DNA from 2 places in the Pseudodesulfovibrio hydrargyri genome. Region 2 is predicted to be linked to the other one. Evidence: riboswitches for the same ligand, from Rfam matches in the RefSeq annotation. Region 2 holds a riboswitch; the other holds the start of a gene.
What was found. Region 2 has a riboswitch for cobalamin ahead of BerOc1_RS03685 (ribonucleoside triphosphate reductase). Riboswitches for the same ligand answer to the same signal wherever they lie in the genome.
Positions count from the first base shown of each region.

Region 1: another riboswitch for cobalamin. It lies ahead of BerOc1_RS15570 (sirohydrochlorin cobaltochelatase); the one in region 2 lies ahead of BerOc1_RS03685 (ribonucleoside triphosphate reductase).

Region 1 covers NZ_LKAQ01000004.1:2,427,078-2,442,678, forward strand. Annotated here, with positions in the region: gene recJ (single-stranded-DNA-specific exonuclease RecJ) at 1-1,640, shown strand, start outside; gene lipA (lipoyl synthase) at 1,828-2,697, opposite strand; gene lipB (lipoyl(octanoyl) transferase LipB) at 2,627-3,286, opposite strand; gene BerOc1_RS15530 (small ribosomal subunit Rsm22 family protein) at 3,296-4,408, opposite strand; gene BerOc1_RS15535 (ASKHA domain-containing protein) at 4,398-5,954, opposite strand; gene BerOc1_RS15540 (alpha/beta fold hydrolase) at 6,083-6,961, shown strand; gene BerOc1_RS15545 (sirohydrochlorin cobaltochelatase) at 7,145-7,939, opposite strand; gene cobI (precorrin-2 C(20)-methyltransferase) at 7,936-8,649, opposite strand; gene BerOc1_RS15555 (ABC transporter substrate-binding protein) at 8,719-9,612, opposite strand; gene BerOc1_RS15560 (ABC transporter ATP-binding protein) at 9,609-10,394, opposite strand; gene BerOc1_RS15565 (FecCD family ABC transporter permease) at 10,387-11,424, opposite strand; gene BerOc1_RS15570 (sirohydrochlorin cobaltochelatase) at 11,429-12,403, opposite strand; cobalamin riboswitch at 12,527-12,704, opposite strand; gene BerOc1_RS15575 (chemotaxis protein CheA) at 12,718-14,403, opposite strand; gene BerOc1_RS15580 (Hpt domain-containing protein) at 14,413-15,138, opposite strand; gene BerOc1_RS15585 (response regulator) at 15,154-15,549, opposite strand.
Region 2 covers NZ_LKAQ01000001.1:799,121-814,721, reverse strand. Annotated here, with positions in the region: gene BerOc1_RS03740 (LysR family transcriptional regulator) at 1-416, shown strand, start outside; gene BerOc1_RS03735 (hypothetical protein) at 913-1,149, shown strand; gene BerOc1_RS03730 (NAD(P)-dependent alcohol dehydrogenase) at 1,313-2,362, opposite strand; gene BerOc1_RS03725 (AraC family transcriptional regulator) at 2,653-3,591, opposite strand; gene BerOc1_RS03720 (aldo/keto reductase) at 4,138-5,283, shown strand; gene BerOc1_RS03715 (ABC transporter ATP-binding protein) at 5,425-6,066, opposite strand; gene BerOc1_RS03710 (ABC transporter ATP-binding protein) at 6,059-6,982, opposite strand; gene BerOc1_RS03705 (ABC transporter permease) at 6,985-7,869, opposite strand; gene BerOc1_RS03700 (ABC transporter permease) at 7,866-8,861, opposite strand; gene BerOc1_RS03695 (ABC transporter substrate-binding protein) at 8,916-10,517, opposite strand; gene BerOc1_RS03690 (hypothetical protein) at 10,710-10,934, opposite strand; gene BerOc1_RS03685 (ribonucleoside triphosphate reductase) at 10,952-13,042, opposite strand; cobalamin riboswitch at 13,212-13,387, opposite strand; gene BerOc1_RS03680 (methylenetetrahydrofolate reductase) at 13,453-14,325, opposite strand; gene metE (5-methyltetrahydropteroyltriglutamate--homocysteine S-methyltransferase) at 14,385-15,601, opposite strand, start outside.

The DNA.
Region 1 (15,601 bases), on a different contig from region 2:
TGAACGTATCGCCGCTCATCGTCGAAATCCTCTGGAACCGGGGGCTGACCGACGTGACCGAGATGGACCGCTTTCTCAGCCCGCTGCTGCGGCACATGGCCAATCCGGCCGAGGTCCCCGGCCTGACCGAGGCCGCCGAGACCATCGCCCAAGGGCTGGCCGAGGGCCGCGCCCTGGCCGTCTGGGGCGACTACGACGTGGACGGCATCACGGCCACGGCGGTCATCAAGGAATTCTTCGCCCTGCGCGGCCAAGACGTCATGCACCACCTGCCCAACCGCATGGAGGAGGGCTACGGCATGAACGTCGAGGGCGTGGAGCGGCTCCACGAGCAGGGCGCGACCATGCTCCTGACCGTGGACTGCGGCATTTCCGACATCGCGCCGGTGGCCCGCGCCCGGGAGCTGGGCATGACCGTGGTGGTCACGGACCATCACCTGCCCGGCGAGACCCTGCCCGAGGCCCACGCGGTGTGCGACCCGCGCCTGTCCGACGGCGGCCCGTGCGACGACCTAGCCGGGGTGGGCGTGGCCTTCATGCTCGTGGTGGCCCTGAACAGCCTTTTGCCCGGCGACAAGGTGGACGTGCGCCCGCTGCTCGATCTGGTGGCGCTCGGGACCATCGCGGACATCGTCCGGCTGACCGGCCAGAACCGCATCCTGGTCAAGAACGGTCTGCTGGTCATCAAGGACGCCAAACGGCCCGGCATGGCGGCGCTGAAGGTCGTCAGCGATTACGACCGCCAGGCCGAGCTCGGGGCCGGGCAGATCGGCTTTCACCTGGCCCCCCGGATCAACGCCGCCGGGCGCATGGGCGATCCGGAAAAGGCACTGAATCTGCTGCTGGCCAAGGATTTCGACTCGGCCATGCCCATCGCCGAGGAGCTCAACGCCATCAACATGGAGCGCCGCCGCCAGGAGCAGGAGATCGCGGACCAGGCCATGGCCCAGGCCGAGACCATGCGCCACATGGCCGGGCTGGTCCTGTACGCCGAACACTGGCATCCGGGCATCATCGGCATCGTGGCCTCGCGGGTGGTCGAGAAGTACTACCGGCCGACCCTGCTGCTCTGCGCGCCCGAGGCCGCGGGCGGCCTGATCAAGGGATCGGGCCGGAGCATCCCGGAGTTCAACCTGCACGACGGGTTGGCCGAGGTGGCCGACGTGCTCGAAGGGTTCGGCGGCCACGCCCAGGCCGCCGGGGTCTCGCTCAAGCCCGAGAACCTCGAAGCCCTGCGCGAACGATTCAACGACCACGTGGTGGCCACTCTTGGGGCCAAGCCGCTCACGCCCACCCTCAAGCTCGACCACGAGCTGGCCTTCTCAAACATCAACAACACCCTGCTCAAGGAACTGGAACTGCTCCAGCCCTTCGGCATGGGCAACCCCGAGCCGGTCTTTGCCACCAGGCCCGTGCGCGTGGCCGAGCACGCCCTGTTCGGCCGCGAGGGCGAACACGTCAAGCTCGTCCTCGAGGACCAGGAGTCCGGCGCGAAGCTGCCCGGCAAGGCCTGGCGCATGGCCGACTCCCTGACCCGCGCCGTGCACAACCGGGTCATGCGCTTCGCCTTCACGCCCAAGATCGACCGGTTCCGGGGGATTCCGAGTATTGACCTGCGTATTCGGGATTGGATCTTTTAGGTTTTAAAATCAGGGCTGGATGGCCGCTGCGCGGCGATAATTAGATGATTTCGCCTCCGGCGGGCAGGGGCTCGCACCCCTGCACCCCATATATGCGCCTTCGGCGCGCGGTGTTTCTATAGGAAAAAAGAAGGCCGACACGGTGATATTACCTGTCGGCCTTCTTTTGTAGTGTTTGTCAGTCTGGTTAAACGAAGTCGGCGGCGTTGTAGCTGGACCGCACCAGCGGGGCGCTGAACATGTGGCGGATACCGCGCTTTTTGCCTTCTTCGGCGTACATCTCGAAGACCTCGGGCTCCACATACCGTTTGACCATGGGGTGCTGACGGCTGGGCTGCATGTACTGGCCGATGGTCACGATGTCGCAGGCTATGGCCGCTAGGTCGTCCAATACGGTCATGATCTGGTCGTCGGTCTCGCCCAGGCCGACCATGATCCCGGACTTGGTCGGGATGTCCGGACACATGCGCTTGGCGTTCTCCAGCACGGCCAGGGACTGGCGGTAGTCCGCCTGGGGCCGGATGGCATCGTACAGGACCGGCACGGTTTCCAGGTTGTGGTTGAGCACGCTTGGGCGCGCGTCGAGTACTGCCTTGAGTGCTGATTCGTCACCCTGAAAGTCCGGGATGAGGACCTCCACCGTGCACTCGGGCATGGCCTCGCGCACGGCCCGGATGCAGGCCGCGAAGTGGCCGGACCCGCCGTCCGCGAGGTCGTCGCGGGTGACCGAGGTGATGACCACGTGCTTGAGTTTGAGTCGGCGCGCGGCCTCGGCCACGCGGCCGGGCTCGCTCGGGTCCAGCGGTTCCAGGTCGCCGGAGGTGATGTTGCAGAACGCGCAGTTGCGCGTGCAGATCGCCCCCATGATCAGGAAGGTGGCCACGTTCTTGGAAAAGCACTCCCATTTGTTGGGGCACTTGGCGCTTTGGCAGACCGTGTTCAGGTGCAGGTCGCCGATGAGCTCCGAGGTGTTGGAGAAGTTCTCGTTACTCGGCAGCTTGATCCGCAGCCACGGCGGAATTCGCAAAGGCTTTTGCAAAGGCTCGCTTGAAGACATGCTTAACGTCCTCCATGTCGATGTCCCGCCCGGCTTCGGCGGAGATGGAAGTGGGTACCGCGCCCTGGATGCCGCACAGGGTGATGGCGTCGAAAAGGCTCGTGTCACGGGCCACGTTCAAAGCCAGGCCGTGGTAGGTGACCCAGCGGCGCACGCCGATGCCCATGGAACATATTTTGCGGGTCTCGTTCACCCAGACGCCCGGATGCTTGGGACGCCGGATGGTCTCGACCCCGAAGTGCGCGCAGGTGTCGATGACCGCCTGCTCCATGTCGTGGAAGAACTGGCGCATGCCGCCTGGCCGCTTCTCCACCCGCCAGATGGGGTAGGCCACCAGCTGGCCGGGGAAGTGGCAGGTGATGTTCCCGCCGCGCGTGGTCTGGACCATGTCGATGCCCCGGATCTGCAGCTCCTCGGGGTCCAGGTGCAGGTTCTCGGAACCGCCCAGGCGGCCCAGGGTGATGACGTTGGGGTGCTCCAGCAGGAACACGGTGTTTTCCTGTTCGCCGCCGGACACGGCGTCCAGGGCTTTCAGTTGCAGGGCTTCGGCGTCCTTGTAGCCGATCAGCCCGAGATCGATGATCTTCATTGCTCGCTCTTATGGTTTGTAGGGGAGGATGAGCGCCTTGGACTTGAGGTCCGTCTTGGGGTTTTGCGGCCAGGCGGGCGCGATCAGTTGGCCCGGGAACAGGGGGTGCGCGCCGGGCGCGTACTCGATCAGGGTCAGCCCCTTGTCCGAGCAGGCGTACTGACCCCTGCCGCCGTGCAGCTTGAAGGGCTCGGAAACGGCCCGCACCGCGCCCCACTCGGAAGCGCCGCCGGGCGAAAGATAGAGGAAGTTGAGGCTGACGTTGTCCTTTGCCAGGGACGCCTCCCCGGAAATCCGCTCCAGCCACTCGGGCGCGCCCTTGGTAGAGAAGTTGAAGTGGCACCACGGCCCCTGGCCCATGGCGGGCATGGGGCATTCGCCCGTGTGCGGGCACGGCGCTATGGGCTTGTAGCTCTTTTCCAGAAACTGGGCGCGCATCTCGGCTATGATCCGCCCGGCCAGGCGCACGCCGGTCTCCACGAGCAGGATGCGTCCGGTCTCCTTGGCGGAGCCGATCATGTGCGCGGCCAGCTTTTCGGCCTGGGGCCGGGTGGACCGGCCGGACCAGTCCAGCTCGTTGAAGGCGTTGGCGGCCATGAGCAGGTCCGCCTTGTCGCGGATGTGGTCCGTGAACCCGGCCTTGACCGTCTTGATCCGCCAGGGCGAGCCTTCGCCCGCCAGGGCCTGGAAGAGCTTGAGCCCGGTGGCCATGGTCTTGGGCGCGATGTCCAGGCAGGTGAAGTTCAGACGCCGTTCGCGCAGATGCGGCCGGGACATCCACAGGGCCAGGACCGTGGTCAGCGGGCCGGTGCCGAGATCGGCCACGTTGCCGTCCTCGGGGATGTCCAGTTCCAGGCCGGTGAACAGCCGGGACAGGCGGAACAGGTTCCAGGGCAGGAAATAGTAGAGATACGGCGACAGGAACTTGTCGTCGGTCATGTACTCCTTGCGTCGGGTGGACCGTTCGTTGGTCAGGCTGCGCGACATGTCCCGGATGTCGTACTTCAGCTGGTCGCGGTGCTTGCCCCTGAGCGGCCAGGCGCGCTTGAGCAACCCCTCGAAGCGTACGAGCTGTTCGACGTTGTCCTCGGTCAGGTTGGGAAACAGGCCGTCAATCGACATAGGAAAAACGCATCCTTTGGATGAATTGGTCGCCAAAATCGGCGTCGCCGGTCAGGTCCACGCGGGTCAGCCCCTCGGGCAGGGATTCGGCGAAGGTCCGCGCCGCCGGGTCGGCCAGGAGCAGCTCCGTGCCCTTGAGCGACGTGTTGCCCTCCTTGACCGTCCGGGCCGCGCAGCCGGGCGGCAGAAAGCCCAGGGTCTCCAGGTCGGCGGGCGAGACGTGTTCGCCCAAGGCACCGGCCAGATAAATTCGCTTCAGCCCGCCCGGACCGATTCCGGCGGCCCCCAGCAGGGTGGACACGGCCAGGTTGAAGGCCGCCTTGACCTTGAGGATCTCCTCCACGTCCGAGGCCGGGAGCCTGACCTCGCCGTTGACCGCAAAGGCGGGCTCGCCGTCCAGGGCCGTCACCCGTTCCGCCAGCCGCGCGGCCAGGGGAGTGGTCCCCTGGGCAAAGCGCCCGGTCTCGTCCAGCACGCCGTGGACGCGCAGCACGGCGGCCAGGGACAGATAGCCCGTGCCGGTCATGCCCGTTCTCGTCGCCTGGGCGGCGTCCGAGTCATCGAAATAGCGGGTTTCCAGCCCCTTGGGCGTCAGCTGGAAGCCGGTGATCGCCCCGGGCCCGGCGGTGCGGCCGAAGGACAACCCCACGCCTTCCAGGGCGGGGCCCATGGGCACGCTGGCGCACAGCCGCTCAGTGGGCGACAAGGCCAGGATGAACTCGCCGTTGGTCCCGAGGTCGGCCAGGAGGAACGGATACTGCGGCTCGCCGCCATACTCCACGGCGGTCAGCCCGGCGGACAGGTCCGCGCCCACGAAGGGCGCGAGCAGGGGCGGGATGTACGCGGGGGGCAACCCCGCGCCCAAGCGTTTCTCGTCGCCGCCGAAATAGGTCAGTTCGTAGGGCGCGGCGGCCAGGTCGTCCGGCTTCTTGCCGAGCAGGATGTAGGTCATGGCCGGGTTGCCGGAAACGGCCAGCGCCACGCAGTTCCCGCCCAGGTTGCGGGCGGCCAGCTGGGCCAGCTCGGTGATGCGGTCGGTGATCAGGGCGCGGAGCACGAACCGTCCCTCCGCCGTGGACGCGGCGGCCAGCCGGGACATGACTTCGGACCCCATGCCCATCTGCGGGTTGAGTTCGCGGCCCGTGGCCACGGGTTCTCCGTCAACCAAAGCGGTCCAGTGAACCGACGTGGTGCCCAGGTCCACGGCCAGGGCGAAGTCGCCGCAGGCCTGTTTCAGGGCGCGTACGGCACGCTGGCTGCGTACCGGTTCGGGCAGCTCGATCTCGCACGGCTCGGACGGGTGCAGGCAGGCAAGCCGCCAGCCTTGGTCGAGCCGGTCCTGGCCGAGCTTCTTCAACTCGTCGCGATTCGCCTCGGGCGCATCCTTGAGATAGCGCACGCGGCACAGGCCGCACTTGCCCAGTCCGGAGCACAACGGCACGCCGTGCCATAGCCGGGAGAGAAATATGGTCCGGGCCAGGGTGTCGCCCGGCCTGGGTTCCAGGGCGAAGCGTCCGCCGTCATGGGTGTGTATAAGTATGCTCACGTGATCTCCGTGGGGCGCAGACTAGCCCAAGGCGCGTGCGCTGTAAACGGCGGGCATCGGGATTGGCAGCGGGGGCGGGAATTGGTAATGATTTTGGTCAGCGAGGAATCAAACGAAAGGAAGGCATCATGTCTCGGATAAAGGCCAATGGCATTGACATTGAGTACGATACGTTCGGCGATGACAAGGGGCCGGCGTTGTTGCTGATCATGGGCGGCGGAAGCCAGATGATCTATTGGGAGTCCGGATTCTGCGAGATGCTGGCGGAGCGTGGGTGTTACGTGATCCGTTTCGACAACCGGGACGTAGGCCTGTCCACCAAGTTCGACGAGGCTGGCGTACCCGACATCGCGGCGGCCATGGCCGGTCGGTCGGTGGCGCCCGCCTATACCCTCGAGGACATGGCGGATGACGCCGTGGGCCTGCTCGACGCCCTTCGTATCGACAAGGCGCACGTCTGCGGCGCCTCGGTCGGGGGCATGATCGCCCAGGTCGTGGCGTACCGGCACCCGGCGCGCGTCCTGAGCCTGACGTCCATCATGTCGAGCACGGGGAACCCCGAACTGCCCAAGATTGCGGACGACGTCCTGGCAGAGGTGTACAAGCCCATTCCGGCCGAGCGCGAGGCGTTCGTCGCGCACCAGACGGACATGTGGCGGAAGCTGTGGAGCCCCGGTTTTCCCTTTGAGGAGGAACGGTTGCGGAATCTTCTGGGCGCGAGTTTCGACCGGTCCTATCATCCGCAGGGCATGGCCCGACAGGGACTGGCCGTCGGGGCCCACGGCTATCGGAAATCCTCCATCGCTTCGATCAAGGCCCCCGCGCTCGTGATCCACGGCGACAGGGACCCCTTCATGTCCCTGGAGGGCGGCAGGGAGACGGCCCGGCTCATACCGGACGCGGAACTGCTGGTAATCGAAGGCATGGGCCACGACCTGCCCACACCGGTCTGGCCGCGCATCGTGGACGCGATGGCCGAACACATGCGGCGGGCGGCCCGGCAATAGTGGCTCGTTCAAGACTAAGGGAGATGGAGGCGGAGGCGCCCCTGGCAGCGCTCCATGCGCTCCGGACCGACTGGTTGAAACTCGGCTAGCCCTCTCCTGACCTCGATCCCGTCTCTTCCGGAGCGCCTCATGCGGTTCTCCTGATCCAAAGGGGTTCCCGGACCTTTCCCCTTCCCCCGGCCGCTAGCAGCGGTTCATGCGCTTGAGCGCGTCGTGGAGGTGGCTGAGCCAGATGTCCACCAGGCGGTCGTATTCGCCCGCGCCCTTGAGTTCGGCCTCGCACTCGATGCCCGCCTTTTCCAGGCGGGTCTTCCAGCTGGTCTCGGAGTCGCCGACCATGTCGCGGGCGGCGTGCCAGCCCGCGCCGAAGAGGAAGGGCAGGAGATGGGCTTTTCTGACGCCGTCGCGGGTGAACCGTTCGATGATCGCGTCGATGCCGGGTTCGGCCTCCATGGCCCCCATGTGAACGGACGGGTCGCGCTGTTGGAAGGCGCGGTGCAGGGCCTCGTAGTAAACGTTGCCGTCGTGCTTGGTGCCGTGGCCCATGAAGAGCACGGCGTCGTTCTCGCCCTTGCCCTGTTCGGCGATGGCCAGGACCGCGTCGGCCACCGCTTCCACGCCCGCCTCGCCGGCCACCAGGGGGAAGCCGACTTCCACACGGGTGAAGCCGTGCTCGCGGAGCATGAGCTCGTTGGCCAGGCCGAGGAGTTCGTGGAACTCGGTGCCCGGGATGAGGTGCAGGGACTGGACGGCCACGTGGGTGACGCCTTCGCTCAGGAGCTTGTCCAGGGCGGCGGGCACGGAGTCGGCCTCTTCGCCCGCCTTCTTCATGTGGCCCCGGATGGTCTTGGAGGTATAGGCCACGCGCACCGGGATGTCCGGGTAGGCCGCCCTGACCCGCTCGGTGATGTGGCTGAGCGAGGCCATGGCGTTCTTGTGCCGGGAGCCGAAGGCGGCCAGGACGATGGCGGTGCTCACGCCTTGTTCCTCTTGACCAGGGCCAGGGAGAAGTAGTGCGGCTGCTTGGGCGCGTCCTTGATGTCCATGAGGATGGACTCCTCGTCCATGCCCAGGCGGGAGACGAGCACCGTGGTGTCGGCCAGGCGGAGCTTGGTCAGCAGGGCGCGGATGTCGTCGAAGTTCTTGTACGCCTTGAGGATGACCGCGTTGTCGGCGGTGTTCAGCTGCTCCTCCAGGCGGGCCGGATCGGCCACGCCCGAGGTGATCAGCAGGGACTCCTTGGACTCGCACAGGACCAGGCCGATGCGCGCGGCCGCGGCGTGAAAGGAGGTGATGCCCGGCACGGCGCGCAGGCGCAGGTCCGGGTTCATGGCCAGCAGGGTGCGCTGCAGGTAGCCGTAGGTGGAGTAGGTCAGGGGATCGCCCAGGGTCAGGAAGGCGGCGTCCTGGCCGTTGTCCAGGACCTCGGCCACGAGCCGGGCGTTCTCGGCCCAGGCCTCGTCCAGGGCGTCCTGGTCCTTGGTCATGGGGAAGCCCAGGCGGACGATGCGCACGTCGTCCTTGAGATGCGGTTTGGCGATTGAGTAGGCCGTGGAATAGTCGTTTTTGGTGGAGGCGGCGGCAAAGATCACGTCCACCTGTCCGAGGACGCGCACGGCCTTGAGGGTGAGCAATTCCGGGTCGCCGGGGCCGACCCCGATGCCGTAGAGGGTGCCTTTCTTGGTCACGTTGTCTATCCGTTCTGTTTTTGTCGGTAGCCGACTGTGTCTGTTTTGCGTTGGCCCGTCAACTTGGGGCTAGGGATGCAGGAGCTGGTACACGGTATCGATGCCTTCGAGCAGGCGCAGGGTGGGGCGCGAGACCAGGTGCTCGTCCACCAGGAAGACGTTGCGGGTCAGGACGGCCCTGATACGCGAGGCGGCCGGGCTGTTCACGATGTCGCCGACCGAGACGTCGTTCATGGTCCCGTGCTGGGCCAGGTAGACGTCGATTTTATTCCCTTTGTCCAGCAGCCGTTCCAGGCCGTAGTCCGCGATGTTGGTTCCGTGGCGGGGGCGGGCGTCGGCGGCCACGTTGATGCCGCCCGCCTTTTCCAGGACGAACAAGGGCATGGAGCCGGGCGAGAAGGTGGCGGACTTGCGGTGGATGGATTCGAAGAACACGCCGGGCCGCTCTTCCACGGGGATGGTGGACAGCCGGTCCTCGGCGCGGCGCACGCCGTCGCGAAAGTCCTCGATCATGTATTCGGCCTTGGTCTGGCGGCCGGTCAGGGCGCCCAGGGCGCGCCAGTAGTCGAACATGGCCTCGACGGAGTCGGGCTGGAGCGAGACCACGGTGACGCCGTGGCGGGCGAGCGCGTTCCACAGCCCGGCGTAGGTGCGCATGTGCATGGGCCGGACCAGGATGAGGTCGGGCTTGGCGGCCAGGAACTTCTCCACCCCGTCCCGGGCGTTGAAGGCGGGCTTGGCCAGGGCCGCGGCCGGATAGTCCTCGCCTGTGGACACGCCGATGATCTGCTCGTCCAGTCCGAGGGCGAAGAGGTTTTCGGTGTGCGCCCCGTACAGGGAGATGATCCGGGTGAACGGCTTTTCGAAGGCGACGGTCCGTCCCGAATCGTCGGTGATGGTCCGGGCCTGGGCGGTGGAACAGAGGAGCAGGATGAAGGCGAAGGTGAAGAAGAGGCGTTTCAAGATCGGTTTCCTTGGATATAGGCGATGTGCGGTCCGTATTCGGTTTCCAGAACGGCTGCGCGCACGCCGAAGACCGCGTGGATGTTTTCGGGAGTGAGCGTGCGGGACACGTTGCCATAGGCGTGAACGGCCCCTTTGTCCAGCATGACCAGGTTGTCGCAGTACCGCGCGGCCAGGTTCAGGTCGTGGAGCACGGCCACCACGGTGCGGCCCGTTCCGGCCAGCCGGGCGAGCTCCTCCATGGTCGCCATGGCGTGGCGGATGTCCATGGCCGAGGTGGGTTCGTCCAGGAGCAGGGCCGGGGTGTCCTGGGCCAGACCGCGCGCCACGGCGGTGCGCTGGCGCTCGCCCCCGGACAGGTCGGCCACGGGACGGTGGCGCAGGCTTGAGAGGTCCATGCCGGCCAGGGCCTGTTCCACGCGTTCCATGTCGCGCAGCGAAGGGCGGCTGAACCGGGGAATGTGCGGGTGCCGCCCCATGAGCACGGTCTCGGCCACGGTGAACGGGAAGCGCAGGGGCTGGTCCTGGGAGACCAGGGCGCAGCGTGCGGCCAGCCGGGCCGGAGGACAGCCGGACACGTCCTCGCCGTTGAGGCGCACCGCGCCCGAGGTGGGCGCGATCAGCCCGGCCAGCAGGCCGAGCAGGGTGGACTTGCCGCTGCCGTTGGGCCCGACGACCCCGTGGACCATGCCCGGGGCAAAGCCCAGGTCCAGGCCGTGCAGGACCGGCGTGTCGCCGTAGGAGAAGCCGAGGTCCTGCAGGGTGAAGGTGGCGCTATCCACGGGCCAGCCTCCGGGAGCGGCTGAATATCCAGCAGAAGACCGGGCCGCCGATGAGCGCGGTGAGCACGCCGATGGGCACCTCGTGGGGCAGCAGCGCGCGGGTCACGGTGTCGGCCAGCAGGAGCAGGATGGCCCCGCCCAGGCCCGAGGCGGGCAGCAGCCAGCGGTTGTCCGGGCCCACGACCATGCGCATCAGGTGCGGAACAATCAGCCCGACGAAGCCGATGATCCCGCTCACGGACACGCAGACCGCGCTGACCAGGGAGGCGGTCACCAGCAGGATCAGGCGCACCCGGCCGGTGTCCACGCCCAGGCTGCGGGCCGAGCGGGTTCCCAGGCTCATGATGTTCAGGTCGCGGCCGTAGTAGAGGCAGACCGCGAAGGCCGTCAGCGCGGCGAAGCCGGCCAGGGCGGCGTCGCCCAGGGTCCGGCCCACGAAGCTGCCCATGAGCCAGAAGACGATGACCGAAACCCGCTCATCGGCCAGGTACTTGATGAAGCTGATGCCCGCCGAGAGGATGGCCGAGACGATGACCCCGGCCAGGATGAGCGAGGCCGGGGACAGCTCGCCGTCCCGCCCGGCCAGCGAGATGACGGCGGCTAAGGTCAGGGCCGCGCCCGCAAAGGCCAGGACCAGGAGGGTGGCCGGTCCGAAAAAGGAGAGCCCCAGGAGCAGGGCCAGGGCCGCGCCGAAGGCCGCGCCCGAGGACACGCCCAGGGTGAACGGGTCGGCCAGGGGGTTGAGCAGCAGCCCCTGGAAGACAGCGCCCGCCACGGCCAGGCCGAAGCCCACGGCCGTACAGGTCAGGATGCGCGGCAGGCGGACGTCGAAAAGGATGCCCGCCGTGGTGGCGCTCAGGGAATCCGCCGCCCCCCTCAGCCCGTCCAGCAGCCCGCGCAGGATCTCGTCCGGCGGGATGGGGATGACTCCCAGGCCGCAGGCGGCCAGGCCCAGCCCGGCAAGCACGGCGGCGAGCAGGGCCACGGTCAGGCCGTTGCGCAGGGGGGTACGGGAGGCGGCGGTCGTCATGATCCTATTGCGCGCCCGGCGTTGCGGCCATGGCGTCCTTGAGATGGTCCACGTAGATGTCGGCCCAGCCGTCGAGCATGCCCAGGCCGCGCAGGTCGGTGGTCACCGTGTAGCCCCGCTTGGTCAGCATGGTCTTCCAGGAGTCGTCCTCGTTGCCGGCCATGTCGTTGGAGGCGTGGTCCCCGGCCACGATCATGAACGGCTTGAGCAGGACCTTTTTCTTGCCCGCGCCCTTGAGCTGCGCCTCCATGTCGTCGAAGGCCGGATAGCCCTCCACGCAGCCGATGAAGATGGGGTAGCCGTATTCAGCCTGGAGCACCTTCTGGAATTCCGCATAGATGCCCGTGGAGAAGAAGTCGTTGCCGTGGCCCATGTAGACCAGGGCAGCGCCAAGCTTTTTGGCCTGGTCCACGTCGTCCTTGAGGATCTTGGCGGCCCGGGCCATGTCCTCGGTGTACGGATATTCCGTGCCGGGCATGCCCAGGGCCGGGCGGCCGACGGCGAGCCGGGCGAAGGGCATGTTCTTGGCCTTGAGGGTGCGGATGGCCTTGAGCCCGCCGATCAGGGCGAGCAGGTCGTTGAACTCCTCGCCCGCGAAAACGTGCAGGGACTGCACGGTGACGTCGCGGTAGCCGTCGTTCTGGAGGTCCGCGATGGTGGCCAGCGGGTGCTTGACGTACAGGACTTCCTCGGGGATGTCGGCGTGCGCCGTTTTCCAGGCCGCGTCGTCCTGACGCTTCTGCCAGATGTGGCGGATGATGTTGGAGGTGAAGGCCAGGCGCACGGGCACGCCGGGGTTGGCCGCTTCCACCTTGGTCTTGATGTTCAGGATGGATTTGACCGCTTCGGGATAGGAGGTGCCGAAGGCGGCCAGGACGATGGCCGGTTTGGCCGGGCCCTCGTCGTGGTGCCCGGCCTGCGCCGGGACGGCCAGCAGCAGGGCGAGCAGGAGGAAGATGGAGTTTCTGAACAAGGTCATCAATGTTCTCCAAAAGGGGCGGGTGAGGGAAATGAAAAACCCCTTCCTCATCGAATTCAGAGGAAGGGGTCCGTATTATTCCCTTCGATACCTCGGCGGCAAGCCCACGTACCACCGTGGCAAGTCCTTTGCGCGCTTCAGGCAGGTCTTCCGGCTGGTCCCTCCCGCTGCCGCCTTCCCAGGGGAAACCCCAGTGGCATGAATGGCAGCGGTTCGGCAGGACGTCACGGCGGCGGGTCCGCTCCCGATTCGCACGGGATTCCCTATTGAGTCCGAGGACACCTGAAGATTGAGGATTATGCTCCGGGCGGCGGTTATGTCAAGGAGGAGTCGGCGGCCTTGGCGATGCGTTCCTGGAATTGCTGGATCATTTCCTCGGCGTTGATGACCAGGGCGTCGGATTCGCCCATCATGCCGTAGCCCAGGATGGGGATGTCGAAGATTTCCTGCACCGGCACGGTGAAGCCGGTGATGACCACCTGCTGCTGGCGGAGCACTTCGTCCACCAGGATGGCCCCCTTGTAGTCGCCCACCCGGACCACGATGGCCTGGGCCATCTCGATGTTGTCGATCTCCGGGGTCAGTTCCAGGAGGTCGGCCAGCCGGAGCAGGGAGTGGATCTCGCCGCGCACGTCCACGGTCTCGCGGCCGTCGGGCAGTTCGACCACGTCGTTGTGCCGGGGCATGTATATCTCGACCACGTCGCGGCTGGGCATGATGAAGGTGTCGCCGCCCACCTTGCAGACCAGGGCGTCCACGATGCCCTCGTTGGCCGAGCGGTCCAGGGGGATGACGATGGTGAAGGACGCGCCCTTGCCGAGCGTGCTCTTGATGGACACCTCGCCGTCCAGGGCGACCTTGATGGCGTTGACCACGGCGTCCATGCCCACGCCGCGCCCGGACACGTCGGTGATCTTTTCGGCCGTGGAGAAGCCGCTCTGGAGCACGAACTGGAGAATCTCCTCGGTCTCGTACTCCTTGTCCGGGTCGGCCAGCCCCTTTTCCAGCGCCTTGGCCAGGATGCGGTCCGGGTCCAGGCCGCGCCCGTCGTCGCTGACCTGGATGAAGGCGCTGTCGCCCTTGCGCCAGGCGGACAGGGTCACGGTGCCGCTTTCCGGCTTGCCCGCGGCCTTGCGTCCCTCGGGGTCTTCCAGGCCGTGGTCCACGGCGTTGCGGAGCAGGTGGACCAGGGGTTCGTTCAGGGATTCCACGATGGTCTTGTCCAGGGCCAGGTCGTCGCCCTTGACCTCGAAGTCGAGCTTCTTGCCGATCTTCTGGGACAGGCTCTTGACCAGCCGGTGCATGGGCATGAAAATCTGCTTGAGCGGCACCAGGCGGATGGCGTTGACCTCCTGCTGGAGCCGGGTGATGACGTTGTCCAGCTCGCGCAGGCTGGAGGCCATCTGGGTCATGCTGGTGGCCCCGCCCTGGGCGATGACCGCGTAGGTGACCATGAGCTTGCCGACCAGTTCGATGACCCGGTCGAGCCGGTCGGTGGCCACGCGGATGGAGGAGATGGCCGAGGTTGCGGACTTGGCGTCCGCCTTGGAGTCGGACTTGGACTCGGCCTTGGCGTCCGCCTTGGAGTCGGGTTTGGATTCGGTGCCCGCTTCCTCTTCCTCGGGCACGTCGGCCTCGGCCGTGGGCGGTTCCTCGAAGGCCTTGGCCGCGTCCTCCTCGGACTCCTCGATCACCGGGGCGGACGGCGAGGTCTTGATCTTGGCCAGGGCGTCGGCGCTGCCCTCGAGCAGGCCGCCCAGGGCGAAAAAGAACTTCTTCTGGGCCTCGCAGATGCCGAGCAGGGAGGTGATGATCTCGCTGTTGACCGGCGTGATGCCGTCCTTGAGCATGTCCAGCAGGGCGATGACCCCGGCGGAGGAGAGCTGCATGCAAGACAGGCCGAGTGCGTCCACCACCGCCTCGACCCCCTGGCCGGTGGCGTCAACTTCGAGGATCTGCTGTTCGATGTCCTCGATGCACTGGATGATGCTGTCCTGCATGGCTTCCCCTTATTGCGCGGTGAAGTAGGTTTCCCTGTCGGGATATATGGAAATGGTTTTGTCGAGGCCCCACCCGATAAGCGTCTGCTTGGCGTCCGGGGAGAGGTTGCAGGCCGCGATCTTGAAGGTCGTGCCCATGCTGGCCACGGCGGCCCAAGCCCCGGAGCCGAAGGTCAGCACCCCGCCGAGGTCCAGGAGCACCGGGTCGCCGGGCTCGATGGACAGGATGGCGGAGATGATCGGTTTGAAGTGGCCCTCCAGGTGGACGCGCGGGTCCTTGACCGTGATCACGGTCACCCCGTCCCGGGTCTCCACGTCCACACCCGCGCCGAGCGACTCGCCCTCGGCCTGTTCGCTGGAGGACGCCTCCTTGATCAGGGACAGGACCTCCTCGCGCTCACCGGTGTCCGTGTCGCCCTCCCTGAGTTGTTCCAGAACCTGGAAGATCATGTTCACCCCGCGCGAGAGCAGGGTCACGTTGCCCGGCGTCGACTCGACCTCGCCGGACTGCACCTTCTTCAGGAAATCCTCTATCTTGTGAGTGAAGTGGGAAGCCTCTTCAAAGCCCGCCATGAACCCGGTTACGCCCTTGATGGTGTGCAGGGGGCGGGCCAGGATCTCGATGCCCTGGCTCAGATCGTCGCCCTCGAGCAGTTCGAGTCCCTCCATTACCTGGGGGTAATACTTGTCGTTGACTTCGGAGAAGAACTCCTCGACCATCGGGTCTTCGCTCATGACGGGTCCTCGGCTTTACTTGTGCAGGAGCCCGAGCTTTTCCAGCTCGGCGTACAACTTGTCTTTGGCGACCGGCTTGACGATGTAGGCCGAAGCCTCGCCGTCGTGGAAGGTTCGGATGACCGTCCGGGGGTCGTCCAGGGCCGTGGTCATGATCACCTTGACCCTCGGCCGGTAGTTGTGCTTTGTCTCGAGGGCCCGAATCTTCTGCAACGCCTCTATCCCGTCCACCTCGGGCATCATGATGTCCATGAGGATCAGGTCGTACGGCCTGTTTTCGTCATGGCCCAGCTTGAACGCCTCGACCGCCTCCCGGCCGTTGACCACGATGTCCACCTCGAAGAGGGTCATCAGGAACGACCGCAGGACCTTGCGGCTTAGGAATTCGTCTTCGACAATAAGTGCACGCATTTCGTTCTCCGCTTTCTTGTCTTGGAAAGAGAATTCACATCTTCTTTTCCTA
Region 2 (15,601 bases):
GAATTGAAGCGCAGTCTCTGGGGGAGATTGAATTGTCGATTGTCGCATCCGAAGCCTGGCGAGAGCGGCTGGGGGCTCCCGGCTTGAAGGAACTCGCATCTTTCCCGTGGGTCTGGACCAGTGACCATTGCCCGATGAACAAGGTGCTCTCCGGTCTGTTCAAGAGTATTGGGGAGGAGCCGGTCAAGGCCGTAGTGGTCGATCAGGAATCGGCCATCCTGCGTTTGGTGGCGGACGAGGTCGGCCTTGGGATCATGCCCGCGCTTAAAGTGGAAGACGTCTCCGATGCGTATGGTATATTCTCCGTGATGAATCTTGAGAAAAAGCTCACTCTCCACCTGCTCTCATTGGAGCGCAGGGCGGATGAACCCATGATAGCCGCGATGGTGAGTCTCATAAGGGAGGTCTGGAGCTAGCGGCACTGCCCGGATAGCCTTGAATGGCTCAAGAAGCCGTGGATTCAATTCCCTCGGCTCCACCAAAAAGGCTTAGAAGGTTCTCCCTCTAAGCCTTTTGGGTGGTATGTAACGTATACGAATTAAATAAGTAAGTTAGAGTTGAAATCGGTTTGAAAACTGTCCAATGAAAAACGGCATTTGCGGTCCGGCAAAGTGGGGATGCCTTCTTTCGGCATGTAGAAATGGCGCGAACAGGAAGAGCTTGACTCCTTGATAAAATGGACACTACCACAATACGTTAACTATCAAATGTTCATGAGGCCGGACCCGCTTTAATGGCAACCGGGCTCACTTACGGTGCGAATAGACTGGAAAACACGGCCCCGGGCTCGCGTTGGACGCAATGGAGCGTAGGCCAGGGAAGATTTACTGAAACCCCATGCTCCCAGGTCGGATTACGGGCATCGGCCCTGGGGTCGAACACGGAACGGCCAGCAACAAGCGAGGACAGGATATGAACGGCGAACAGGAAAAGGTCAAAACGATTTTCATGGGCTACCACCCTCGGACGCATGACGGCAGCTCTCCGCGATCCCGCACCCTCGGCGACGCCATCGCCGTCATGGATGCCTTCAACAAAAGTCAGGGGGAGGGCACGCTTCGGGCCGAGGTTGTCGAAATCGCCTATAGCGACCTTTGCGCCGTTGCCGTGATGGAAACAACAATCGGCAAGGTCTGGCAGTACCTCTGATCCCCGCAAAAATTCTCTTTTTCGATTCGCCGGAGCCCGTTCCTGTCGGGATCCCGGCGTGACGGCCACCCCTTTTTCGAATCTCGCAATAAAAGCGGCCCCGGTTGCGTGGCAATCGGGGCCGCCTTTGTTGCGGCGTATGGTTTCCGCGAGTTGAAGGGGGTTAGCTCGTCAGATCGATCACGAAGCGGTAGCGGATGTCCTTGTTCACCACGCGGTCGAAGGCCTCGGTGATCTGGTCGGGCTTGATCAGTTCGATGTCGGCCTTGATGTTGTGGGCCGTGCAGTAGTCCATGACCTCCTGGGTCTCGGCGATGCCGCCGATGACCGAGCCCGCCAGGCTCCTGCGTCCGCTGGTCAGGGTCATCCCGGGGATGTCCTCCAGCTGGTCCAGGGCGCCGACGTTGACGAGGGTTCCGTCGACCTGGAGGAGGTTCAGGAACTGGTTCACGGGGAATCCCTTGGGGACCGTGGAGATGATCAGGTCGAAGTGCCGGGTGAGCCGCTGCATGGCGTCGGCGTCGCTCCACAGGACCGCTTCGCGCGCGCCCAGCTCCCTGGCCGCGGCCACCTTGCCGGGCGAGGTGGTGAACACCGTGACGTCCGCCTTGCGCGACACCGCGAGCTTGACCGCCATGTGGCCCAGTCCGCCGAGGCCGATCACGCCCACCCGCTGGCCGGACTCGACCTTCCAGTGCTGGATGGGCGAGAAGGTGGTGATCCCGGCGCAGAGCAGGGGGGCCATGGCCGGCAGGTCCACCCCCGGCGGCACCCGGATGGCATAGTGCTCGCGGACCACGATCTTGTCGGAGAAACCGCCGTAGTTGTAGCCGCCCGAAATCTTGTCCGGTGCGTTGAACACGAGGGTCCAGTCGGGGCAGTACTGCTCCAGATCGGATTCGCAGCACTCGCAGGTGCCGCAGGAATCCACGATGCAGCCCACCCCGGCGAAATCGTCCACCCTGAATTTCCTGACCTTGCTGCCCACGGCCACCACCCGCCCGATGATCTCGTGCCCGGGAACGCAGGGGTAGTTGGCCGGGCCCCACTCGCTCCGGGCCATGTGGATGTCGGAATGGCAGATGCCGCAATACATGATGTCGATCAGCACATCGTCCGGCCTCAAGGCCCGGCGTTCGATGGTCATGGCCTGGAAGCCGTCCGTCGGACCGTTCACTCCGTAGGCCTTGATGGAATAAGGGCCGTTACCCATGTCGCTGCCTCCTTAACGGTTTGCGCGTTCATGTTCACAGGTCTTCATGCGCCCTTTACGGCCTCGGGGGAGAAATTCTTCCGCCCGGCCCGCGGCATATGAAGATGCCTATTGTCCCTATAGCAGCGTCCGTCAAAAAGGTCATGAAACGATTGTGTCTTATTCATGCATAATCCTGTCGCGTGGCGCGGGCGGGCACCGTTTGATCGCATGAAAACGAAAGCGGGACCGATGGCTCGGCCCCGCTCGATCGGTTTCATCGGAGGAGGGCCCGTCGGGCCCAAGGGAAGCTAGGCCGCGCCCGAGACGACCTCGGTCCGGCCCTGCCGGTGCAGGTTCTTGATGTCGCGCAGGGGCGGCGCTCCGAACTGGCGCTTGTATTCGCGGCTGAACTGCGACGGGCTCTCGTAGCCCACCTGCAGGGCCGCGGTGGTGGCGTCCTGGCTTTCGGTCAGCATCAGCCGTCGGGCCTCGTGCAGCCTCAGCCATTTCTGGAACTGCAGGGGGCTCATGGCCGTCATGGCGCGGAAATGGTGATGGAAGGTGGACACGGACATGCCGGTCTCCCTGGCCAGCCCCTCCACTTTGAGCTGCTTGGCGTAGTTCTCCTTGAGCCAGTCCACGGCCCGGGCGACCTGCTGGCCGTGGCTCTCGGCCGTGGCGATCTGGCGCAGGCGCGGGCCGAGCTCGCCCATGAGCAGGCGATACAGAATTTCCTTGAGAATCAACGGGGAGAGGATGGGGATGTCCTCCGGGGTGTCCAGGAGGTCGATCAGCCGCTGGAACCCGTCAAGCAGCGGTTCGGACACCTCGCACACGGCCATGCCCCGGCCGGTCCGGCGGTTGTTCGGGGCCGGGAGATTGCTGTCGACCATGAGTTGGGCGACCATGCCCAGGTCGATCTTCAGGACCAGGCTGAGGAGGGGGGCCTCCTTGCTCGCCTTGAGAACGTTGGCCATGACCGGCAGGCCGACCGAGGTGATCAGCATGTGGTTCTCGTCGTAGACGTATTCCTCGTCGCCGAGCTGGACCCGTTTGGCCCCCTGGGCGACCACGCAGATGCACGGTTCGTACATGGCGCTCTTGGGCTCCGTGGGTGTCTCGTAGCGGACCAGCATCAGGCCCGGGATGGCCGACTCCAGGTGGCTGTCCGTTTCGGTCCAGCGGTAGATCCGCTCCGCCAGGGCGCTTCGCGCCGCACTGATGTCGCCGGTCGTTTCCTTGCTCATTGTGCGTCTCCTTTGCGTGTATCCCTAGCAGTACCCGGACGCGTTGGACAAGAGGCGGAGTGTTTATTCCGGACGATCGGGCAATAATGAAAGAGGATCGGTCTATCCTTCCCGGCTCTCCCGGCCGTATACGATGGAGGAAGTCGGGCCATCCGTACGGAGAAGCCCGCCGTCCTGTCCAAGACGATACACCATAGGCCCGGGGATATCCACGAGGGACATGCCCACGTTTTCGATCGGAGTACCTCCGTCCGATTTCGGGCATGGGCGCCCTTTCCCCGTCCGGGGGAAAGGGGTCTGTTGCCGCCCGCCGTGTTGCGTTGGATGCCGCAGTGCATTCTATCGTGCAATCGGCGGCTTTGGGGTGGCCGGTGCCGATATTGCCGGATGCTCCGAGAGGGAGGGAATCCGTGCGACCGATCCGTGCCCCGGAGGGGCGGCGATGATAAGGGAAAGTACGCGCAGCCTCGGACGGGGGCGCGCGTTTCATGGCGCGTCCGGCTGCGTCCGGCCGCCAGAGATGTTCATATTCCACAAGGAGACCAGATGCTTTACAGAACAATGCCCAAGAACGGCGACAAACTCTCCGCCCTGGGGTTCGGGTGCATGCGCCTGCCCATGACGGACGGCGTCATCGACGAGGAGCGGGCCATCGCCCAGATCCGCCAGGCCATCGACAATGGGGTCAACTACGTGGACACGGCCTGGCCGTACCACAACGGAGAGAGCGAGCCGCTGCTGGGCAAGGCCCTGAAGGACGGCTACCGCGACAAGGTCAAGCTGGCCACCAAGCTGCCCACCTGGCTGCTCAAGAGCCGCGAGGACATGGACACCTTTCTTGACGCCCAGTTGGAAAGGCTCGGCACCGACCACATCGACTACTATCTGGTCCACGCCCTGTCCGGCCCGTCATGGAAGACCATCGAGGCGCTCGGGGCCAAGGCCTTCCTGAACAAGGCGGTTCAGGAAGGGCGCATCGTCAATCCCGGCTTTTCCTTCCATGGATTGGCCGAGGATTTCCAGCCCATCGTCGACGCCTACCCCTGGGTCTTCTGCCAGATCCAGTACAACTTCCTGGACACCGATTTCCAGGCCGGGACCAAGGGACTGGAATACGCGGCCTCCAAGGGGCTGGGCGTGGTCATCATGGAGCCCCTGCGCGGCGGCAACCTGGCCCTGCCCGAGCCGCCCCAAGCCATCGCCGACATCTGGGACTTGGCCGAGGACGAGCGGACCCCGGCGGAATGGGCCCTGCGCTGGGTCTGGAACCACCCGGAGGTCACCGTGGTCCTGTCCGGCATGAACGACGAGGAGCATATCCGCCAGAATATGGCCGTGGCCGCCGAAGCCGAGCCGGATTCCCTGACCCGCTCCGAGCTGGACCTGGTCAAGCGCGTGGCCGATACCTACCGGCGGCTCATGCAGGTCGGCTGCACCGGCTGCGGCTACTGCATGCCGTGCCCGGCGGGCGTCCAGATTCCCACCTGCTTCGATATGCTCAACAAACTGCACATGTTCGGCAACGAGGCCGAGGCCAAGCACATGTACAACGCCTTTGCCGCGGGCACGGTCCTGCAGCGCGAGCCCGGTTTCGCCTCCCAGTGCGTGGAGTGCGGGAAGTGCCTGGAGAAGTGTCCCCAGTCCATCGAGATCCCGGAGGTCCTCAAGCGGGTCGCCGCCGCCCTGGAATAACCAACCGCCGACAATATCACCGGAGATGTCCGGTTGCCGAAAGGCCTGGAAGCGAACCTTCCAGGCCTTTTTTTGCCCGGAGGAGGTGTCCGGGAAGATGGTTCGCCGCGTCCGCCGCCATGCGGGCGGTCTTCAAACCCGTCAGGCGGCGGCGCGGTGAATTGTCGGGGACTCGGCCCGGTCCGGAGGCGCGAAGGTCTCGTCGATGCGGTGGGCGACGCGGCCCAGGAGGTTGCGGTCGTGGCTGATGGCCAGCACGCCCGCGCCCTGTTGCTCGGCCCAGTGTAGGACCGCGTCCCAGACCATGGCCTGGGTGTTGGGGTCGAGCATGGCCGTCATCTCGTCGGCCAGAAGATAGCGGGTGCGCGGGGACATGACCCGGGCCAGGGCCAGCCGCTGCAGCTCGCCGCCGGACAGTTCGTGCGGGTAGCGGGACAGCCAGGCGGGCTCGACGTTCAGCCGGGCCAGGGTGCGGGCGTCGGGCCGCCACCCCTCGTTCAGGCTGTCGCCGAGCTTCCAGCGCGGGTTCATGGTCAGCTCGGGATGCTGGAAGATGAGCTGCACCGGGCTGAAGGCGCGCCGGGGCAGGGGGTGGCCGTCGCAGGTCACCGTTCCCTGCTGCGGGGTCAGGTGCCCGGCCAACAGCTTGGCCAGGGTGGACTTGCCCCGGCCGCTGGGGCCGGGCAGGCCGACGACTTCCCCGGGCTGGACGGAGAAGGTCAGCCCCTCGATGATCCACGGCGTGGTCTCGTAGCGGAAGAACAGCTTGTCGCCCTTAAGCATGGCAGCACCTCACCTGGCCTCCCCCCACCACGCGCAGCGGTTGGGGGCTCTTGCAGTCCTCGCGGCATTCGGAGCAGCGCTCGGCGTAGATGCATCCTTCGACCAGGCTGTCCTCCATGGGCTGATTCCCGGCAACATACCGGAATCCCTGCTGCGGCAGGGCGTTCCACAGGGCGCGCGTGTACGGATGGCGCAGCCGTCCCCGGCCCGCGAAGTCCGAGGCCGGGGCCGTCTCCACCGTGGTTCCGGCATAGATGACCGCCACCCGGTCCGCGATAGTCACGGCCGCGTCGATGTCGTGGGTGATGAGCATGATCCCCTTGCCCGAGTCGGCCAGTTCGCGCAGGTGGTCCAGGGACTGGCGGATGACCCCGGCGTCCAGGCCGGTGGTCGGCTCGTCCGCGATGAGCAGGTCCGCGTCGCCGGCCGTGGCCGTGGCCGTGAGCACTCGCCGGGCCATGCCGCCCGACACCTGGAACGGGTACATGGCCTTGACCTTGTCCTCCAGCCGGTAGCGGGCGAAGGCGCAGTCCGTGTTCCGGGCCGCGTCCGTGCAGCATTGGCCGCTCAGTCGCGAGGCCCGGTAGACCTGCCTGCCGACCCGGGCCAGGGGATTCAGATAGGCCACGGACTGGGGGATGAGGGCGATCCGTCTGCCGCGTAGCCGTTTTACGTTGCGCGGGGTCACGGGTTCGCCCTGGAACAGGATGTCCCCGGTGTGCCGGGCGTTGCCCGGCAGCAGGCCGAGGACCGCGTGGGCCAGCAGGCTCTTGCCCGAGCCGCTGGAGCCGACCACGGCCACGATCTCGCCGGGGGCGATGCGCAGCGACAGGTCGCGCACCGGGTGCAGGGTCCGGCGGCGCCATCCCTTGTCGTAACGGGAAAATTCGATGGACAGGTTGTTGACCGACAGCATGGCTACTCCTGGCTGGTTTTGGGATCGGTGATGACGCGCAGGCCGTTGCCCAGCACGTCGAAGAGCTTGACCGTGACCAGCAGGGACAGGCCGGGCAGGATGGCCAGCCACCAGTAGCCGGTCGAGATGTGGCGCATGGACTCGGACAGCAGGATGCCGATGGACGGGTTGTGCGGCGAGAGCCCGAAGCCCAGGAAGGTCAGCCCGGCGGCGTGCAGGATGGCGTGCGGAAAGAGCAGGATCAGGCCGATGGTGAACTGGGGCACGATGTGCGGGAGCATGTGCCTGCGCGCGATCCACCAGGGGGAGCGGCCGAGCCGGCGCGAGACCATGACGTATTCCGCCTGCTTGAGTTGCAGGATTTCGGCTCGGATGATGCGCGCCAGCCGGGTCCAGTGGGACACGGCCACGGCGATGATCACCCCGGTGGCCCCGCCACCGCAGGCGAACGAGACCAGGATGAGCAGGACCAGGTGCGGGGTGGCCATGACCAGGTCAATGAGCGTGGTCACCACCGCGTCGGTCCGCTTGCCCATGGTCGCGGACAGGGTGCCGAGCACGGCCGAGACCACGGAGCTGACCGTGGCCGCCAGCAGGCCGATGCCCAGGCTGCGGGTCAGCCCCTTGACCGTGCGCACGAGCATGTCGCGGCCCAGCCAGTCCGTGCCGAAGGGATATTCCAGGCAGGGCGGCAGCTTCTTGTGCAGGAAATCCGTGGTCAGCCCGGTGTCGCCCATCAGCCGGGAGGCGGCTGTCAGGGCGGCGAAATAGGCCAGGCACAGGCAAAGCGCCCAGGCGGCCCGGCCCCGGCCGTCCAGCAGGCGCAGCCGCCCGGCCAGGTGGTACAGCCGTTGGGACGGGGTGGGAGCGGCGGTGACGGTGGTCATCGCGCCTCCTCCGCGCCGATGCGGATGCGCGGGTCGAGCACCCCGTACAGGATGTCGGCGATGAGGTTTCCGGCGAACACGAACACGGCGCTGAACAGGGTGATGCCGAGCAGCAGCGGCACGTCGCCGCGTATGCCCGCCTCCACCGTGGCCTTGCCCAGCCCGGGATAGGAAAAGACCTGTTCGGCCAGGACCGACCCGCCGAACAGCTCGCCCAGGGAGGCGAACTGGAGGGTCACGGCGGGCAGGGCCACGTTGCGCATCGCGTGCCGCCAGGCCACGCCCGCGCGCGACTCGCCCTGGGCCAGGGCGAACAGGGCGTACTCGCTGTGCATGGCGTCGATGGTCTTCTCGCGGGTGTGCAGGGCGATCTGGGCCACGCCGATGAGCGACAGGGTGGCCGCCGGGAGGATGAGGTGGTGCAGCCGCTGCCACAGAGTGGCGTCGCCGGGCGACACGCCCGGCGGGGTGGCGCAGCAGATGGGCGTCCAGCCCAGGGAGACCGAGAACACGGCCAGCAGGACCAGCCCCATCCAGAAGGACGGGGTGGAGGCCAGGGTGTAGCTGTACACGCGGATGACGCGGTCGGCAAAAGAGTTGCGGTTGGTGCCCGCCGTGACCCCCAGGACGAAGCCGAGCAGGCCGGACAGCAGCCAGGCCGAGGCCATCAGCCACAGCGAGGTCACGAACCGCTTGCCGATGACCGTGGTCACCGGCTCGTTGAAGATCATTGACTGGCCCAGGTCGCCCCTGAGCGCGTGGCCCGCCCAGATGGCGAACCGCTCGGGCGCGGGCCGGTCCAGCCCCCATCGTTTGACGATGCGCTGTTCCTGCTCAAGGCTTATCTGCATGCGGTCGATGCCGATGTAGGCGTTCACCGGGTCCACCGGCGACAGGGAGACCAGGGTGAAGGCCAGGACCGAGACCAGCGACAGGATCAGGGCCAGGCGTCCAAGCTTGCCCAGACAGAAGGATGGTGAAATGGCGTGCATTGCGGCTCGTTCCGATCCCGGGGCGCGGCTGCCCGCGCCCCGGGAGACGGATGGTTAGTCTTTCCAGGTCCACTTCTGGATGTTGGCCGTGACGGGCCAGCCGTGGCCGTGGGGCTCCACTTGGGAGACGCCCACGTCCAGGTGCTCGCTGACGAAGTAGGTGTGCTCCAGGTTGACCAGCCAGACCCAGGGCGCGTCGCCCAGTCCGTTGGAGCCTGTGGTCCCGTCCCACTGGGCCTTCCTCCACAGGGGAAGCGACGCCTCGTAGTTCTCGGCGGCCACGGCCGCGTCCAGGTATTCGTCGACCTTGTCGTTCTTGTAAAAGCCGGGATTGTTGAAGCCTTCCCCCGCATGGTGGCTCGAATACAGCTGGTAGACCTCGATGGGATCATGGGCCCCCCAGCCGAAGACGATGACCTCGGAATGCATCAGGTGCTTGATCTCGTCCCAGCTGCGCTTGCCCTCGACCACGGCGTGGATGCCCACGGGCCGGAGCATGTCGGCCACGGCCAGGGCCAGGTACTGGCGGATGGCCCGGTCGGCCGGGTAGATGACCGTGAACTCGGCCTTGACCCCGTCCTTCTCGACGATGCCGTCGCCGTCCGTGTCCTTCCAGCCCGCGTCGGCCAGGATCTTGCGCGCGGCGTCCGGGTCGGCGTCCTTGAAGACGTTCTCCGGGTTGTCCCAGGGCAGGCCGTCACAGGGGCCGTAAGCCGGGCGGCCGAACCCTTCGAGCACGCCTCTGACCAGCAACTCGCGGTCCACCGCCACGTCGATGGCCTTGCGGATGGCCGGGTCGGCGGTCACGTCATTGCCGATGGGCGCGCCCTTGTCCGTGACCTGGCCGGTGTCCGGCACGCAGGGAAACATCAGCCCCCGGTTGTCCACGCTCTTGACCGGATGGAGGACCATGCCCGGGATGGTCTGCACGGCCAGGGCCTGCGGGACCACGACGACGTCCACCTTGCCCGCCTTGGCCGCGGCGAACGAGGTGTCCTCATCGGTGAACAGGAAGACCAGCCGTTTGAAGAAGGGTTTGTCCCCGTAATAATGGGGGTTGATCTCGGCGATCATCTGCTGGCCTTCGTTCCATTCGACCATTTTGTACGGCCCGGAGCCCACGGGCCGGCGCGCGTAGCCGGGGCCGTGCAGGGCCTTGGGCACAATGCCCAGGCTGATCAGCCGGTTGATGAAGGTCGTGTCGCGTTTCTTGAGGGTGATCCGCACACCGTATTCGCCGGTGGCCTCGGCCTTGTCCATGTTGATCAGGTCCACCTTGCCGCCCGCCTTGGCCGCGGTGTTGAAGGTGTAGGCCACGTCCTCGGCGGTCAGTTTCGAGCCGTCGGAAAATCTGGCGTCCTCGCGGATGGTCAGGTTCCAGGTCAGGCCGTCCTCGGACAGGCTCCTGGCCGTGGCCAGGTCGTTGACGATGTTCAGGTTCTCGTCGCGTTTGAGCAGGGTGGACTGGAACAGGGGGTTGCCGTAGCGGCCCCAGCCCAGGGTGGGGTCGTATCCGTCGTCCGGCTCGCCCTTGACCGCCAGGGTGAGTGTGTCCCTGGCCAGGGCCGGGGCCGAGGCCAGCGTGCCCAGGACAAGCAGACCGGCCAGTGCGGCCAGAAGCAGCCTGCCCGCACGGCATTGAGTGAAAACGTGCATGAACTCCTCGCTTTGAGTACTCGTTTCGGAAATGATTGCGCTGGATAACACTTTCATAAAAAAAGTGTCAACATAGACATATGAAAAACGAAAAGATGAGCAGTTTACCCCGCCCGTCCGGGCACGAAAAAGGCCCGGCCCGCCGTATGGCAGGTCGGGCCCTGGTCGTCGCGGGACGCCGTGGACGGGAGTCTAGTCGGGCTGGTCCGAGGCCAGTTCGCCGATCGTCTTGAGGGTCTTGCCACGGTCCTGGGCCAGCTTCTTCCACTTCCGCTTTTCCTTTTTCAGGGCCTCGACGGTGTGCAGGAGGTCCTGGACGGTGCGCGCCGGGTAGCCGTGCGTGGCGCGGCTGCCCCTGCGCAGTTCCTCGTCGTTGTGCTGTCGGATGGAAGCGAGCTGGTTGGCGTCGAGTATCATGGGTTTCCCGTATCAGGTCAGGCGGCGGGCTCGCAAGCGGTCTCGCAGGCCGACGAGCAGAAGCTCAGCTGCGAGTATTCGACGCGGTCCTTGTACTCTTCCTGCTTGCCTTTGTTCCAGCGGCCCACCGGGCGGTAGTAGCCGACCACCCGGGTGTAGACCTCGGTCTCCTTGTCGCAGGTCGGGCAGTTGAAGTGCTCGCCGTAGATGTAGCCGTGGTCCTCACAAACGGAGAAGGTCGGGGTGACCGAGATGTACGGGATCTTGGTCTTGCTCATGGCCTTGAGCAGGAAGCTCTTCACGCTCTCCTCGTCCGGGGCGGCCTCGCCCAGGAAGGTGTGGAAGACCGTGCCCCCGTTGTACAGCGTCTGCAGTTCGTTCTGGTGTTCCAGGGCGAAGAAGACGTCCGAGCTGATGCCCACGGGCAGCAGGGTGGAGTTGGTGTAGTACGGGGTCTCGTCGCCCGAGGTGTGGATGTCCGCGTACAGCTCCTTGTCGATCTTGGCCAACCGGTAGCAGGTGCCTTCGCCGGGCGTTGCCTCGAGGTTGTACAGGTTGCCGGTCTCCTCCTGGAACTGGACCACCAGTCGGCGCAGGAGGTTGAGCACCCGCTGCATGAGCCGGGAGCCGGACGGGGTGTCGAGCCCCTTGTGCAGCAGGTTCATGCACGCCTCGTGGCCGCCGATGAGCCCGATGGTCGAGAAGTGGCCCTTGAACCCGTTCTTGAGGTAGCGCCGGGAGAACGGGAACATGCCCGCGTCCAGGTTCTTCTGGACCACCTTGCGCTTGAACTCCAGGGACTCCGAGGCCAGCCGGGCGTACTCGGAGATCAGGTCCATGAAGTCCTCTTCGTTGTGGGCCAGGTAGGCCAGCTTGGGCAGGTTCAGGGTGACCACGCCGATGGACCCGGTCAGGTCGCCCGCGCCGAACAGGCCGCCGGTCTTCTTGCGGATCTCGCGCAGGTCCATCTGCAGGCGGCAGCACATGGAGCGCACGTCCTCGGGGTTGAGGTCCGAGTTGATGAAGTTCTGGAAGTAGGGCGCGCCGTACTTGGCGGTCATCTTGAGCAGCAGCTTGCCCTCCTCGGACTCCCAGGGGAAGTCCTTGGTCACGTTGTACGTGGGGATGGGGAAGGAGAAGATGCGCCCGTCCGCGTCGCCCTCGATCATGACCTCCAGGAAGGCCCGGTTGAACATGGCCATCTCTTCGGCGTACTCGCCGTAGGTGGAGTCCTTGAGCTCGCCGCCGATGATGACCGCCTCCTTGGCGATGTGCGCGGGCGGCACGAAGTCCAGGGTGAAGTTGGTGAACGGCGACTGGCCGCCCCAGCGCGAGGTGGCGTTTAAGTTGTGCAGCAGCTTCTGAACCTGCTGTTTGACGTCGTGGTAGCTCAGCCCGTCGTTGCGGATGAACGGGGCCAGATAGGTGTCCACGTTGTTGAAGGCCTGGGCCCCGGCCCATTCGTTCTGCAGGGTGCCGAGGAAGTTGACCATCTGGCCGCAGGCCGCGTCAAAGTGCTTGGCCGGGGTGGACGAGCAGCGGTCGCGCAGGTTGAACCCTTCGAGGAGCAGGTCGCGCAGGGACCAGCCCGAGCAGTATCCGGCCAGGCCGAAGGACAGGTCGTGGATGTGGAAGTAGCCGTGGGTGTGGGCCAGGCGGACCTCCTCGGGGTATTTCTCGAGCATGTACCGGGCCTGGACCGAACCGGCCATGTGCAGGATCAGCCCCTGGAAGGAGTGAGTCATGTTCGAGTTTTCGTTGACCCGCCAGTCCACGTTGTTCAGGTAGCCGTCGGTCACCTTGGCGATGTCCAGGAACGCCTCGTCCTGGGAGCGCAACTCGCGTCGTTTCTCGCGGTAGATGATGTACCGTTCGGCCACCTTGTACAGGCGGGCCTCCATGAGGACCTCCTGGACCATGTCCTGGACCTGCTCCTGTTCGGGGATGTCCACGTCCTTGAGTTTCTTGGCCACCTTGCCGGCCAGCCGGTCGGCCAGCAGCGGGTCCTTGATGCCGCTGCCCTTGAGGGCCTTGAAGATGGCGGAGCCGATCCGTTTGGTGGACCAGGTTTCGATGCATCCGTCTCGTTTGAGAATTTTGCTGGGCATGTGAGTCTCTTGCAGGCAACGCGGAGGACGGCGCACGATCAGGGTGCGGCCGCTTGTTAAACTGCCTGCGCTGTCGCCGATGAGCGGTCTCGCGGCGGAACCGCGGACCCGGCGACGGTTGTCGGGTGGGCTTCATTCTTGTCCGCATGCGGGTTCCGCGATCCGCATCCGGCAGGAAACGCTTCAGGTAGGTCTTCTGGCTCTCCCCGTCCGGCCCGCCTTCCCGCCTTGCGGCAGTGGCTTTCGGACCGGACCTCCATGGGGGATCACAGCGGCGGGACCGCTCCGGCTTCGCACCGGATTCCCTGTTATGGCCCGGGGGCCACCTGAAGGACATCTAGAACTTTTCGAGAGTAGCCAAAGCGGCGGTGAAGCGCAAGGGCCGAATTCACCAAACCGGCCCCGGCGGGTCAGCCGCCCAGTTCCGGCACCCCGGACAGGATGTCCAGGCAGACGTCGGCGTTATTCAAGGAATACAAATGGATACCGGGTGCGCCGAGGTCCAGCAACTCGCGCACCTGGCGCCGGGCGATCTCGATCCCCTTGCGCCGCACCGCCTCGTTGCCGCCTGCCTGGTCGGCCTCCTGGAGCTCCAGGTAGAGCTTGAGCGGGATGTTCGCCCCGCACAGGGACAGGATGCGGTTCAGGGACGCCATGCTCAGGACCGGGAGGATGCCCGGCAGCACGGGATCGGTCACGCCCCGGGACTCCAGCCTGCGGACCAGGTCCCGGTAGCGGCGCACGTCGAAGAAGAGCTGGGTCACGGAGAAGTCCGAGCCCGCGTTGAACTTGTGGCAGGTCCAGCGCAGGTCGTCGTCGATGGACGGGGACTCGGGGTGGGCGTCGGGATAGCAGGCCGTGGCCACGCCCATCCCGGGCCAGTCCGCCTTGACGAATTCCACCAGGTCCGAGGCGTGCCGGAAGTCTTTCCAGATGTCCTCCTCGTTGCCCGGCATGTCGCCGCGCAGGGCCAGGACGTCGTGGATGCCCGCGTCCCGGAGCCGGTCGACGTATTCGGCGATGGACCGCTTTTCGGCTCCCACGCAGGTCAGGTGGGACATGACCGTCAGCCCGAACCGCCTGTGCATCTCGGCGGCGATGTCCAGGGTATTGTCACGAAACGAACCTCCGGCCCCGTAGGTCACGGAGGCGAACACCGGGTCGAGTTCGGCCAACCGCTCCACTTGGCCGAAAAAGCGGGGCCACTGCTCCCGCTCCTTGGGCGGAAAGAATTCGAGGGAGAGGAAGGGGGATTTGTCCTTGATGCGGTCGATGATCTTCATGGGGTATCCTTGTCGGGGGCGGGCGGGAAGCCGCCTTCCCGCCCGCTCGGGTTCGGTGGTTATCGTTGTTCCTCGCGCAGCCTGCGGGTCGCCTTGACCATGTTGTCCAGGGAGGCCAGGGTTTCGGGCCAGGCGCGGGTCTTCAGCCCGCAATCCGGATTGACCCACAGCCTGCGGGCCGGGATGACCGCCAGGGCCTTCCGCAGCAGGGAGTGGATCTCGTCCTCGGACGGTACGCGCGGGCTGTGGATGTCGTACACGCCCGGGCCGATGTCCGCCGGGTATTCGTCGGCGTCGAAGTCGTCGAGCAACTCCATCTTGCTGCGGCTGGCCTCGATGCTGATGACGTCCGCATCCATCCTGGCGATGGAGGACAGGATGGCGTTGAATTCGCTGTAGCACATGTGCGAATGGATCTGGGTCTCGTCCCGGACGCCCCCGGCGGCCAGCCGGAAGCAGTCCACGGCCCAGCGCAGGTAGTCGGCCTGCTCGGCCCTGCGGATGGGCATGCCCTCGCGCAGGGCGGCCTCGTCGATCTGGATGGCCTTGATGCCCGCCGTCTCCAGGTCCAGGACCTCGTCGCGCATGGCCAGGGCGATCTGGCGGCAGACCTCGTCGCGCGGCATGTCGTTGCGCACGAAACTCCAGCACAGAATGGTCACCGGGCCGGTGAGCATGCCCTTCATGGGCTTGCCGGTCAGGGACTGGGCGTACACGGCCCAGTCCACGGTCATGGGAGCCGGGCGGGATACGTCGCCGTAAATGACCGGCGGCTTGACGCAGCGGCTGCCGTAACTCTGGACCCAGCCGTTTTGGGTGAAGCAGAATCCCTTGAGCTGCTGGCCGAAGTACTCGACCATGTCGTTGCGCTCGGGCTCGCCGTGGACCAGCACGTCCAGTCCCAGCTCCTCCTGGTGGGCGACCACTTCGGCGATCTCGGCCCGCATGGCCGCGACGTACTCCGTCTCCGTGATTTCGCCCTTGCGGAAGCGCAGCCGCGTGCGGCGGATTTCGGCGGTCTGCGGGTAGGAGCCGATGGTCGTGGTCGGGAACAGGGGGAGTTTCAGCCGCTCATGCTGCGCCTCGGCGCGCACGGCCAGGGGCGAAGTGCGGTCATACATTCCGGGCGTGATCGCCAGGACCCGCTCGCGGACCGCCTTGTCCGCCACGTCGCGGTGCGCGGCACGTGCCAGCAGGGCGTCCTTGTTCTCCTGAAACAGTCCGGGCGCGCCCTTGCCCACGGCGGCCTGCTTCAGGGCCGCGATCTCGGCGCATT